Regions from separate parts of the Desulfosporosinus meridiei DSM 13257 genome, predicted to be linked through region 1. Evidence: predicted binding sites of a transcription regulator. Region 1 holds the regulator's gene; the other holds the start of a gene.
What was found. The regulator HrcA, encoded in region 1, represses chaperone genes, less so after heat shock. The targets are predictions, from matches to a motif close to TGTTAGCACTCNNNNNNNNNGAGTGCTAACA.
Positions count from the first base shown of each region.

Region 2: groES (co-chaperone GroES) is a predicted target of HrcA. The motif match lies at 2,741-2,771, and genes of this name have one in related genera.

Region 1 covers NC_018515.1:4,157,916-4,164,500, forward strand. The annotation lists gene dnaJ (molecular chaperone DnaJ) at 1-912, opposite strand, end outside; gene dnaK (molecular chaperone DnaK) at 1,247-3,094, opposite strand; gene grpE (nucleotide exchange factor GrpE) at 3,114-3,716, opposite strand; gene hrcA (heat-inducible transcriptional repressor HrcA) at 4,058-5,089, opposite strand; gene hemW (radical SAM family heme chaperone HemW) at 5,275-6,492, opposite strand; gene lepA (translation elongation factor 4) at 6,513-6,585, opposite strand, start outside.
Region 2 covers NC_018515.1:744,733-751,317, reverse strand. The annotation lists gene DESMER_RS03480 (IS1182 family transposase) at 1-519, opposite strand, end outside; gene groL (chaperonin GroEL) at 737-2,377, opposite strand; gene groES (co-chaperone GroES) at 2,412-2,696, opposite strand; gene DESMER_RS03465 (NYN domain-containing protein) at 2,986-3,810, opposite strand; gene DESMER_RS03460 (DMT family transporter) at 4,004-4,936, shown strand; gene mog (molybdopterin adenylyltransferase) at 5,039-5,551, opposite strand; gene DESMER_RS03450 (MOSC domain-containing protein) at 5,551-5,985, opposite strand; gene moaC (cyclic pyranopterin monophosphate synthase MoaC) at 6,114-6,585, opposite strand, start outside.

The DNA.
Region 1 (6,585 bases):
TTTTAGCCGAAAAATCGTAGCGGTTTGAGTCCCTTCGGGAACTTTCATCTTAACAACCCCATCCAGAGTTGGAACATCAACTTCCGCACCTAAAGCCGCTTGAACAAAAGTAATGGGAATCTCGCAATAAACATCATTGCCATCACGTTCAAAAAACTTATGAGGTTTTACTTGTAAAATGATATACAAATCTCCGGGAGGTCCGCCCTTAGATCCGGCTTCGCCATCACCGCTAAGCCTTAAGTTCAAACCATCTTCCGAACCTTCAGGGACATTGATTTTAAGTGTCTTAACCTTGCGAACCTTCCCTTGTCCATGACATGTGGAGCAAGGACTGCTAACAGTACGGCCTTCTCCATTACAAGTTTGACAAGTTCTGGCTGTTTGAATGTGACCAAAAGGAGTCCGTTGCGTAACCTTAACTTGACCGCTGCCCTGACATTGAGAACAAGTTGTGGGATGCGTACCCGGCGCTGCACCTGAACCCTGACAATCCGAACAAGTCTCGTCCTTGGGAATCTGGATTTCTTTTTCAACGCCAAAGGCTGCTTCTTCAAAGGTCAAGGTCATTGCATAACGCAAATCAGAGCCCCGTTGAGGGCCATTGCGACGTTGACCACCACCACCGCCCCCGCCGAAAAACATATCGAAAATATCGCCGAAGCCTCCGGCATCCCCAAATCCGCCCATACCCGGGTCTGCGTCACCGAACTGGTCATAACGCGCTCTCTTCTGAGGATCACTTAAAACATCATAGGCCTCAGTAACTTCCTTAAACTTTTCTTCCGCTTCCTTATTACCAGGATTAACATCGGGATGATATTGGCGAGCCAGCTTTCTATATGCTTTTTTAATATCCTGCTCGCTAGCATTCCGCTCGACCCCGAGCACTTCATAATTATCGCGTTTCATTACTTCCCTCCACACTCCTGCTAAACCCATCCACCTGGACAGCAAAGTCCTATAGTATTATATGATCCTTCGCCCTGAAGCACAAGGAAATATCCACTTTAAAGGAAATCCTTAAATTTCCACAAACAAACGCGGGCACAAAGGCTTTCAACCTTTGCACCCTAATATTTTAAATAACTCCTGCCTGACCTCGTGCCAACCTTATTACGGTTATGCAAATCCTAGTCAACATAATTTCACATAAGGTTGGCGACCAAAGCCAGGAGAGTTAATTTGCGAAGCTTGATAGCATCGTCACTGTACTGGGGAAGCAATTTCGCTCCGGCCCTCCCTATTATAGATCCTTCTTGACTTCAGTAAACTCAGCATCCACTACATCATCATCTTTTTTAGCTTGTTCAGCACCTGGTTGTGCACCGGCACCAGCTCCGCCGGTTGGGTCTTGAGCAGCTTGCTGTTGATACATTTTTTCAATATAAGGATGAAGAACTTTATTAAGAGCTTCAACTTTTGCATTGATCTCATCGACATTATCACCGGCAGCTGCAGTTTTTAAGTCTTCGACTGCCTTTTTGATGGATTCAACTTCACCAGCGTCGCCTTTACCTTCGAATTCCTTTAAGGTTTTTTCAGTTTGATAGGCCATTGAATCCGCTTGGTTCTTAGCATCGATTAGCTCTTTGTGCTTCTTGTCTTCCTCAGCATGAGCCTCAGCATCTTGCTTCATTTTTTCAATGTCTTCTTTAGAAAGCCCTGTAGAAGAAGTGATCGTAACTTTCTGTTCATTTCCGGTGGCCACATCTTTTGCCGAGACGTGAACAATACCATTAGCATCAATATCGAATTTAACTTCGATTTGGGGGATACCACGGGGTGCAGGAGGAATTCCTGTGAGTTGGAAACGACCTAAAGTCTTGTTGTAACTGGCCATTTCACGCTCCCCTTGGAGGACATGAATGTCAACTGAGGTTTGATTATCGGCAGCCGTTGAGAAAGTTTGAGATTTAGTGGTTGGAATTGTAGTGTTACGATCAATAATCCGGGTGAAAACTCCACCTAGGGTTTCAATCCCTAAGGAAAGAGGAGTAACATCCAACAGGATCATATCCTTAACTTCACCACTGAGCACGCCACCTTGAATTGCAGCGCCCATAGCTACTACTTCATCCGGATTAACCCCTTTATGAGGCTCTTTGCCACTGACTTTTTTAATAGCTTCTACAACAGCGGGGATACGAGTAGATCCACCAACCAGAATGATTTGGTCAATTTGATTCCAAGATAATTTAGCATCTTCAATGGCTTGACGTGTAGGTCCAATGGTGGATTCTACCAAGTCAGATGTAATTTCATCGAACTTAGCTCGAGTAATATTCATATCCAAATGTTGAGGTCCATCCTCAGTCATTGTGATAAATGGCAGGTTAACATTGGAGCTGGTAACTCCGGAAAGCTCAATCTTAGCTTTTTCTGCTGCTTCTTTTAAACGTTGAAGGGCAACTCGGTCTTTGGAAAGATCTGCTCCATGGCTCTTCTTATATTCTGCAACCATATAATCAATTAAGCGTTGGTCAAAATCGTCGCCGCCCAAATTGTTGTTTCCGCTGGTTGCCTTAACTTCAACCATGCCTTGACTTAACTCAAGAATGGATACGTCAAAGGTACCGCCCCCTAAGTCAAAGACTAAAACCGTGGAATCATCTTTTTTGTCAAGACCATAAGCAAGTGCCGCAGCAGTCGGCTCGTTAATGATCCGCAAGACGTCAAGTCCAGCAATGGAACCTGCATCCTTAGTCGCTTGACGTTGAGCATCCGTAAAATATGCCGGTACTGTAATAACCGCTTGAGTTACGGGTTGACCGATATAAGCTTCTGCATCAGTCTTGAGCTTTTGGAGAACCATGGCGGAAATTTCTTGAGGGCTGTAAGTTTTATCGTCAATTTTCACTTTGAAATCTGTTCCCATATGACGCTTAATGGAAATAACAGTTTTATCCGGATTGGAAACAGATTGACGTTTAGCAACCTGACCGACTAGTCTTTCACCGGTTTTAGAAAATCCTACGACAGATGGAGTTGTACGATTTCCCTCCGCGTTTGGGATAACGACAGCCTCTCCACCTTCCATAACTGAAACGCAAGAGTTAGTTGTACCTAAGTCAATACCAATAATTTTACCCATTATAATCTTCCTCCTTTAACTAGTTCGAAACCTTAACCATGCTGGGACGTAAAACTTTTTCTTTAAGGTAATATCCTTTTTGTAGTTCTTCGACAACTGTGTTTTCCGGATGTTCATCAGACTCTACTCTGAGCACCGCATCATGGAGATTGGGATCAAAAGGCTGCCCGGCAGCCTCAATTGCTTTAAGCCCTTCTTTGTTAAGCGCAGTTTGCAATTGACGGTAAATCATGTCTATCCCCTGGGAGAAGGCATTGAAGTCCGGGTTTACTTGGGCCGAACTGGCCGCCCGTTCAAAATTATCTAAAACCGGTAGTAACTCTGATATAAGGCGTTCAGATGCATATTTAATGATCTCTGTTTTTTCCTTCTGAGTGCGTTTTCGGTAGTTATCAAATTCCGCCTGTAATCGTAACATATGATCTTTATGCTCATCAGCTTTGGCTTTTGCTTGAATAAGCTCAGCTTCCAGAGTCATTATTTTTTCTAAAGGACTCATATCGTTACTATCCAGACTATCTTCTTCCGGAGGATTCTCAAGGTCACGCTCTTGCGTATCCTCCACTTGACCCTCATCCATACTTTTTGGGCCTCTGAGAGTTTCTTCTCTCATTCGCGCCATGCAAAATCACCTCTCGCAACATAATCACTGTAAAGTGTTAACTAATTTATATAGAATGAACCAGAAGGCTCAGTCACCGCTTAATCTATAACAAACAATTCAGCCTCAATTCCCCGGTTCCTAGCTCCCGCCCGCTCCAGCCAGGCTGGAGTGAAATTTGCGCAGCGAACCTTTAGGCAGAGTCGCGTCAATCGAGCTTACATTACGAGGTGCCAGCGTGGCACAGGTTCACATTCAGAACAGCCCAGAGGTTTGCCAACGCTCACCTCGTAATCAAGCTCGATAGCGACGGCGCCGTGGTGAGCGGAGCAATTTCACTCCAGCCCCCCTCGCAACTTCATTCACCGCCTGCGTCGCGTAAGAATTTCTGTCATACTCCGGGTCATAAAATCGACAATAGCTATTACTTTGGCGTAATCCATTCGGGTCGGCCCAAGTACGCCCACCGCCCCGATGGTTAATCCATTGACCTTATAGGTCGCCGAAATCAGGCTGCAGTCACGAAATTCCTTCAATGTATTTTCTCCACCAATAGTTACATTTAGTCCTTCCTGGCGGGGGGTTAGCAGTTTTTTCAAGGGTTCATTATCTTCAAACACCTTGAAGAGTGTTTTGACCTTAGCCAAATCTTTAAATTCAGGTTGATTGAGCATATTTAGAGTTCCACCGAGATGGATACGTTCATCTTCCTCTTTACCATCTAAGATAGCCCTTAACATATCCATGGCGTTATCTATTAAAAGTCTTTGCCTCGATAATTCACTATATATTTCATGCAGCATGCTGCGTTTGACTTGACTTATGGAATATCCCCGCATCTTCTGGTTAAAAACCTCTGCCACATGCTGAAGTTCTTCCGCTGAGAGATTTTCGCCCACATCCAAAATATGATTCTCCACGGCCCCGTTTTCTTTGACGATGACCATAATAACCTGCCCAGGTTGATAGGGGAGAAAATGCATTTTCCCAAAGGTACTTTTGCCTTTATGGGGACCCAGCACCAGACTGGTCAGGTTTGTAAGCTCGGATAAGAGTTTTCCCGTATGAGCAATCACTTCCTGCAGCTCATTGATTCTTTTCGAGCTTTCACGCTCAATGATCTCCATTTCCTCGGCATTAAGCTCTTGAGGATCCATCAGACAATCTACAAAGTATCGATATCCTGCGTCCGAAGGAATTCGTCCCGCAGAGGTATAGGGTTGTTCAATAAATCCTAACTCTTCTAAATCAGCCATTTCGTTTCGTATAGTTGCTGAAGATACGCCCAGATCAAACTTACGAGCAATCGTTCGAGATCCAATAGGTTCGGCGGTAGCAATATAATCCTGAACTATCGCTCTCAATATTTTGCGTTTGCGCTCATCCATTTGCATATATGCTTCCCCGCTTTCTTGAGTGATCTTGCTTTATACAAAATGTACTGACAAGTACATACTCATTATTTTCTTCGTTGTTAGCACTCTACCTCGATGAGTGCTAACAGTTTATGTCTTCACATTACCACTTCATTTTGGCTTTGTCAAGAATCATTTTAAGATAAATATTTGAGATTAAACCACTATACAAATTCTTGTAGGATGGAGTTTGCGACAAAGGAATACCGAGGATTCAAGCGGAAATACTCCCCCTCAACAATAAAAATATCAGTATCTTTATAGCGTTCCAAAACAGATCTATAAATATCCCTGAGATCAGTTCCGAAGTCAATTTCAAATTCTTTAAGATGAACCCCTGACTCTAGACGCAATCCCAAAATCATCCGCTCAGCCATACATTCTTGTAAAGACAATTCCTCTTGACCGGTCTCATCAATGGGACTTTTCCCCTCAGATAAGAGGTTTTTATATGCACATACATCCTCAATATTTTTCCAGCGCATCCTGTTCAAACATGATACACCGCCAGGTCCCATTCCCAGATAATCCGCTCCCCGCCAGTATCCTAAATTATGGCGACACTCATATCCGGGAAGGGCAAAATTTGAAGTTTCGTAGTTCCGATAACCCTCCATACCTAAACGTCTTACCGCCCATTCATGCATCTCAGCCTGCTGATCCTCACTCGGAAGTGTTTTTAAACAACCCTCCTCAACCTTTTGCTCTAATCGAAAGGACTGCTTGCGGAGCGAGGCCCCCTTAGTATTGTTAATACCATTACCTACCTCATATTGTTCAAAAAGCGGTGTTCCTTCTTCCAGCATTAACCCATAGAGGGAAAGATGCTCCGGTGAATAGGAGAGGGCCTCCTCCACGGATGCCTGCCAGTCCTGCAGACCTTGTCCGGGTAAGCCAAACATCAAATCGAGATTGAGGTTTTCAAATCCTGCCGATCTCAAGTGGGCAATGGCCTCACGGGCCTTTACAGCAGTGTGCACACGCCCTACATTACGCAACAAGTCATCATCAAAACTCTGAATCCCTAATGAAAACCTGTTGATCCCCAAATCCCGGATAAGCCTGGCCTTTCCAGCTGTAATAGTCCCCGGGTTCCCTTCCATTGTTTGTTCGACTTCTGGGTTCATGGGGAAATACCGTTGAATCATTCCCAGTAACCCTTCTAACTGCCGCTCACTCAATATAGTTGGAGTACCGCCTCCAATAAAAAGAGAAGACACCCCTGGAGGGGTATCTTTTTGCCTCTTTGCCATCTCTATTTCTAAGCCCTCTAAATACACAGAGATAAGATCCGGGGATGAGTTTTTAAGTGAGTGCGAATAAAATCCACAGTAGTCACATTTTTGGAGACAAAATGGGACGTGAACGTATAAGGACGGCATAGGCGTACACACTCTTTCTTCTAGTCTTCAATCTGCAATACGGCCATAAAAGCATCTTGGGGAATTTCCACGTTACCCACTTGCTTCATACGC
Region 2 (6,585 bases), 1.5 Mb from region 1:
TTCTTTGTAGCGCTTGGTCGATTTTCCCCAGACCCAGCTGTACTTATTAGCATTAGCTTCTATTTTTGTCCCGTCTAAGAAGTAATTTTCCAGCTTGATATAGCCTTGTTTATGTAAAAGTTCAACAACCTCACTAAAAATCTCAACCAACACATCTTTCATACGTTCGCCCCGGAAGCTGTTGATGGTTTTAAAATCCGGACTATTTCCTCCGCACAACCACATATACATGATGTTTTCGCGGGCTGCCTTTTCTATGCGGCGGCTAGAAAACGTTTTATCGGCATAGGCATAAACGATCAGTTTGGTCATCATGACGGGATGATAACTCGAACGTCCACCTCCAGGATATTTAGCTAAAAGAGGTTCTAGATTCATTTGATCGAGAGCAGAGTTTACCACTCTGACCATATGATTGGGAGGAATAAGACATTCCAAATCTATTGGTAAGCTCAGTTGATTCTGATTGTACTCTTTGAAAACAACTTGGTTATGTACTTTCTTACCCGGTTTTGACAAGGGAAAACACCTGCCTCATTCGTACTTTCCTTGTCTTAATTATACCATTTTTCTTTCAAATACGCGGAAAAACCGCCGAAATCTAATGATTTCTAGCGGTTTCTCTCGGCTGTGTTTTCACACAGCCCCTATTTTCGATTCAAATGTGGTCAAAAACATGAGCATTCTTAGGTGCAGATACAGTAGACTAGCTGATACCAAGGGTTTCAGGCCAATCTTACATCATGCCGCCCATGCCACCCATTCCACCCATGCCACCAGGCATAGCACCTGCTCCGCCATCTTTTGAAGGCAGGTCAGAGACTAAGCATTCAGTGGTCAAGAGCATTGCAGCAATCGAACCGGCATTTTGCAGAGCTGAACGGGTAACTTTAGCCGGATCAACAATACCGGCAGCAATCATATCTTCATAGACTTCTGTTACAGCATTGAAGCCGATTCCTCTTGTACCGGATTCGCGAACCTTTCCAACAACAACGGAACCTTCATGTCCGGCGTTATTGGCGATTTGACGAAGGGGCTCTTCGAGAGCACGACGAACAATACTTACACCAGTTGCTTCGTCCCCAGTTAAGCTGAGTTTATCCAAAGCCTGGATTGCATCAATCAGAGTAGTACCTCCACCGGATACAATACCTTCTTCAACAGCAGCACGAGTAGCAGCTAAAGCATCTTCAATGCGGAGTTTCTTCTCCTTCATTTCAGTTTCAGTAGCAGCACCAACTTGGATAACTGCAACCCCACCTGCTAATTTTGCTAAGCGCTCTTGGAGCTTTTCACGATCGAAGTCAGAAGTTGTCTCATCGATCTGACGTTTAATAGCTTCTACGCGCTTCTTGATGTCTTCGGGGTTTCCCGATCCTTCAACAAGTGTAGTTTCCTCTTTGGTTACGCGGACTTGGCGTGAACGTCCGAGCATTTCAAGAGTCGTGTTTTCTAATTTAAGACCTAAGTCTTCAGTGATAACAGTTCCACCTGTTAGAACTGCGATATCTTCGAGCATCGCTTTACGGCGATCACCAAAGCCAGGAGCTTTAACACCAACGCAAACAAAGGTTCCGCGAAGTTTGTTAACTACGAGAGTAGCCAGAGCTTCTCCGTCGATATCTTCAGCGATTATCATTAGTTGGCGGCCAGCTTGAACTACCTTTTCAAGGACAGGTAAAACGTCTTGAATTGCACTGATTTTCTTATCAGTGATTAAAATGAAAGGATCATTGAGTACAGCTTCCATTTTTTCTGTGTCTGTAATCATATAAGCGGAAATATAACCGCGATCAAACTGCATTCCTTCAACAACTTCAAGCTCAGTGGTCATCCCTTTTGCTTCTTCAACAGTGATAACGCCGTCTTTTCCAACTTTTTCCATAGCTTGAGCAATCAGATCACCAATGGTTTTATCACTAGCGGAGATAGAGGCAACTTGAGCAATAGCTTCACTTGTTTCTACGAGTTTAGCATTAGCTTTGATGTCAGCCACAACAACTTCAACTGCTTGTTCAATTCCACGTTTAATGCCCATTGGGTTAGCACCTGCTGCAACATTCTTAAGGCCTTCACGAATAATAGCTTGGGCCAAAACTGTAGCTGTTGTTGTACCGTCTCCGGCAACATCATTGGTTTTAGTAGCAACTTCTTTGACAAGCTGAGCTCCCATATTTTCAAATGGATCTTCTAACTCAATGTCACGTGCAATGGTAACCCCATCATTAGTGATCAGGGGAGATCCGAACTTCTTATCGAGAACGACATTACGTCCTTTGGGTCCTAAAGTTACGCGAACAGCTTCAGCTAGAGCATTAACACCGCGTTCTAAAGCATGACGAGCGTCTTGATTAAAAATAATTTGCTTTGCCAACGTATATTCACTCCTTAAAAATTTTCTTATTCAATTAACCAAGAATGGCTAAAATATCGTTTTCTTTGAGGATTAAGTATTCTTCACCGTCATATTTGACTTCGGTTCCAGCATATTTTGAATAAATTACGCGGTCACCCACTTTGACCTCTAAAGCAATGCGTTCTCCTTTTTCTACTTTTCCAGGTCCAACAGCGACAATTTCACCCTCTTGTGGTTTTTCCTTAGCGGTGTCCGGCATAATGATACCGCTCTTTGTTTTTTCTTCCATCGGGAGTGCTTTAATAATTACCCGATCTGCTAGAGGTTTAATGTTCATGAAGAAAAGTCCCTCCTATTTTTTGTATTTTTTTATTAAATACTTGTTAGCACTCGACTCTATTGAGTGCTAACAATATATCTATAATAATATGCAAGGGGGTGCGGGAAAGCAACCCCCCTAATGCCGAAAAAATATGGATTTATACTCAATTCTCTCTAAAATCCTTATAATTTCTTTCGTTTTCATGCACTTGTTAATTTAAAGTGCTCAACCCCTCTCCCCTTGCGCATCTCCGTATTGTCTACCCACTATAATTGCCAGATTCAGAACCTTCTATGCATGAATTTTATTCTAAACTTAATTTTAATTGTCTCTCTGATACATTTTCATAAAGATCGCCTAATACCTCCTGAACCATTGGTTTTTTCAGATTAAGCAGGTAAATTTTAGTTTTGCCTATCCTCAAGTTTGGATCAGGGTGCTCTTTTTCTCTGAGAATATCTTCTTTAAGCATATAGCGGATAAACTCTTTCACTTGTGAGATTGAACGTCCAAGAAGTTCTGTCAATGCTGATCTGGCTTTTGTTGATGCTACGTAGGGTAACCGAGTTTGAAGTGTTCCAAGGATCTGAATTCCTTGTTCCAAATCTTGTTCAGGTTGGTACTCCGGTTCATGTTTCTCTTGCAAAATCCACTGTAAAAGGTCATCTTCTTCACAATAGGGCTGCAAAGCATGATGAACACTTCCAGAAACCCCAATCACTTTAACATCTTTACCCCAGGCTCTGATTTTCCTTAGTAATGAAAGAAAGTCTCCATCTCCTGTCAGTAATAAAAACATATCGAACGTGGAAGCTCTTGTCAGCAAGATTTCTTGTGCTTCAAGCATTAGCTCCAGATCTGCCGCATTACGGCGAATTTCAGTACTTGAATAATTATTTTTCCCATAAACATGCCTTGTAAAAACATTGGTTTTCTCAAAGCTTGTTTGGGTTCTCCAAAATTCTTCACGATCAAAGTTAGCGTATAGATAAATTGCCATTAAATAAATATCATTACGATCTGTATAAAGTTGTAAGAACTGAACTAACTGTTCCGGTGATAAGTCATACCCTCGGTCTAATAGACTAGTCCATATATTCTCATAATCCACAAAAGCTATGGCTTTCAAAATTGATCACCTCACCAGCCACTTTCTCCTATACTCTACTTTACGTAAATCCTTGGACAGACGTGACAAGCTTTGGTATCAATCCTAGTTGTTAGCAAAATCCTAAAAAGTCTAGTTTAGACCACAGGAGATTTTATGACAATGACGAACAATAACTAAAATTACATTCTGTCAGTACCGGGGGGAACAACGTTTGAAAACTTTAAGTGCAAAGGGAACAGGATTTATTTTCGGGATTTTTTCCGCCATTTTTTGGGGCACTAATGGAACTTTTTGTACATTAATGTCTAACCTTGGCATCAATACTACAAGTATCGCAATTCTCGCCCCTTCCTTTAATCTGGTCTTTTTCTCTACTCTGTTAGCTATTACTAATAAATCCGGTTTTAAAATTCCGATAAAATTCTTTGCCTTGTTATTGTTTGCCGGACTCATCTCAGCTATTACTAATACTGCATTCGTGAAGTCTGTTAATTATTTCCCGGTTGGAGTAGTTTCAACGTTAATCTTTTGCAACATATTTGTGATCATGATTATTTCGAGAATCGTATTTAAAAGCCCCATAACTCTAAAAAAAATCGGCGCTGCCATTTCTGCAATTTTCGGTATTTGTCTAGTTTTAGATGTCTTCAGCCAAGGTTTCAATCTAAACCTAAATGGAGTTATCTGGGTAATTCTAACCATACTGACATGGTCGATACTTATGACTCTTGAGAAATATTTATTAGATCAAGGAATCGATGAAAATGCAATACTGATGTATATTGCTTTATTTGCCGTAATAATCTTGTCTATTTCCAATCCACCTATAGCTCAAGTCAAAAATATTATTCAGATAGGCAATCAGACTAACGGCTATGCATTATTATTGATCTTAGGCTTTGGACTAATACCCCAAATAGGCTGTTATTCCTTATATATGAAAGGCTTGAAATACATCGAACCAAGCTACATGCAAATAATGTATTCTCTCGACCCTGTTGTTGCCAGTATTCTAGGTTTCTTGGTATTTAATCAGACAATGAAGCTTAGCAATATTTTAGGAATCTGCGTTATTATTGGAGTTGTAATCTATATTCAAATTGCGGAAAATCTGATGCCAGACAGAACGCAGGTTGTAATCTAAATTGAATTATTTAAGGTTAGATAAGTAATAGTTTATTGCAAAACAATAGAGAGATTGACATCCGTGCCAATCTCTCTATTGTTTTGGGTTCAGCCTCTATTTTTATTGATTTTGGGTTGCTTGAGATGTCGATGCACATTCACTAGCTTCTCCTTTGAGAATTTGAATCCCATGAGGTATCGCCGGTGCGATAGCAGCAAAACACTCACGCACTGCCTTAGGGCTACCTGGCATATTAATAATCAAGGTTCTCTTCCTAAGGGCTGCAATAGCCCTGCTTAACATGGCCTTTGGCGTTACCTTAAGGCTTTCCATGCGCATCACCTCAGCAATGCCAGGAACCATACGATCAGCTACAGCTAGAGTAGCTTCCGGTGTTACATCTCGAATCGAGAATCCTGTTCCACCCGTCGTGAGAATCAAATCCAAGTTGAGCTCATCTGCCCATTGGCACATGGTTGCTTCTAATTGTGCTTGGTCATCGGGAAGCACTATATACTCTACAACTTCGCCATCAATTTCCTGAACGAGCTTGCTGAGGGTAGGGCCTGAGAGATCCTCCCTTTCTCCACGCGATCCTTTATCACTGGCTGTGATTATTCCAACACGAAGCATTACTCGATCACCTCAATAATGTCTCCAACTCGAACTACTCCACCCTCCAGGAGACGAATAAAGATTCCTTCTTTAGGCATGACACAATCCCCTGCCTGATGATATATCGCACATTTTGTATGACATTCCTTACCAATTTGAGTGACTTCCCCTATGCTGGTGGCCCCAATTTTCAGCTTTGTTCCAACTGGCAGTGTAAATAGTTCTATCCCCTCAGTTGTTAAGTTCTCTGCAAAATCTCCAGGCTTCACCTTCAACCCTTTATCCTGCATTGTCTTTATGCTCTCCATGGCTAGCAGACTAACCATACGATGCCAATCTCCTCCATGCGCATCACCTTCAAGCCCAAAATTGACCTTTAAGATTCCTTCACCTACATTTTTTTTTCGCATTCCTTTTCGTTCACTTGTACAAACAGCTACAATTTTTCCCACTATAAAGCCCCCTCAACAAAATTGTTATATTGGAAACTTACGCATCTGGAGCTCTACTTCATATGCGTTGCTTGAACTAGGCATGTCTTACTTGCAATTTCTCCACCTATAATGCAAGCGATTGGCAGTTAGCCATGTATATAATGCCCGCTTTTCCCGCCTATCTTCTCCGCCAAATAAATATCTTTAATCATCATACTTTTATCAATAGCTTTGCACATATCATAGATGGTCAAGGCCGCCACACTTACAGCTGTCAATGCCTCCATTTCAACCCCGGTTTTGCCATGAACTTTCACACTTGCCTCGATGTCTATTTCACCAGGCTCCACAAATTTAAAACTAAGTTTAGCACCGGTAATCGCCAATGGATGGCACATAGGAATCAACTGGGATGTCTGCTTGGCAGCCATAATTCCAGCAACTTGAGCCACTCCCAAAACATCTCCTTTAGCAATTAAACCTGAGCGGATTCTCTCCAATGTCTCTGGCTTCATAAGTATCTTTCCCTGAGCAACGGCAACTCGTGCTGTCTCAGCTTTATCACTGACATCCACCATACGAGCGCGGCCTTCCTCATCAAAATGTGTTAAATCCTCC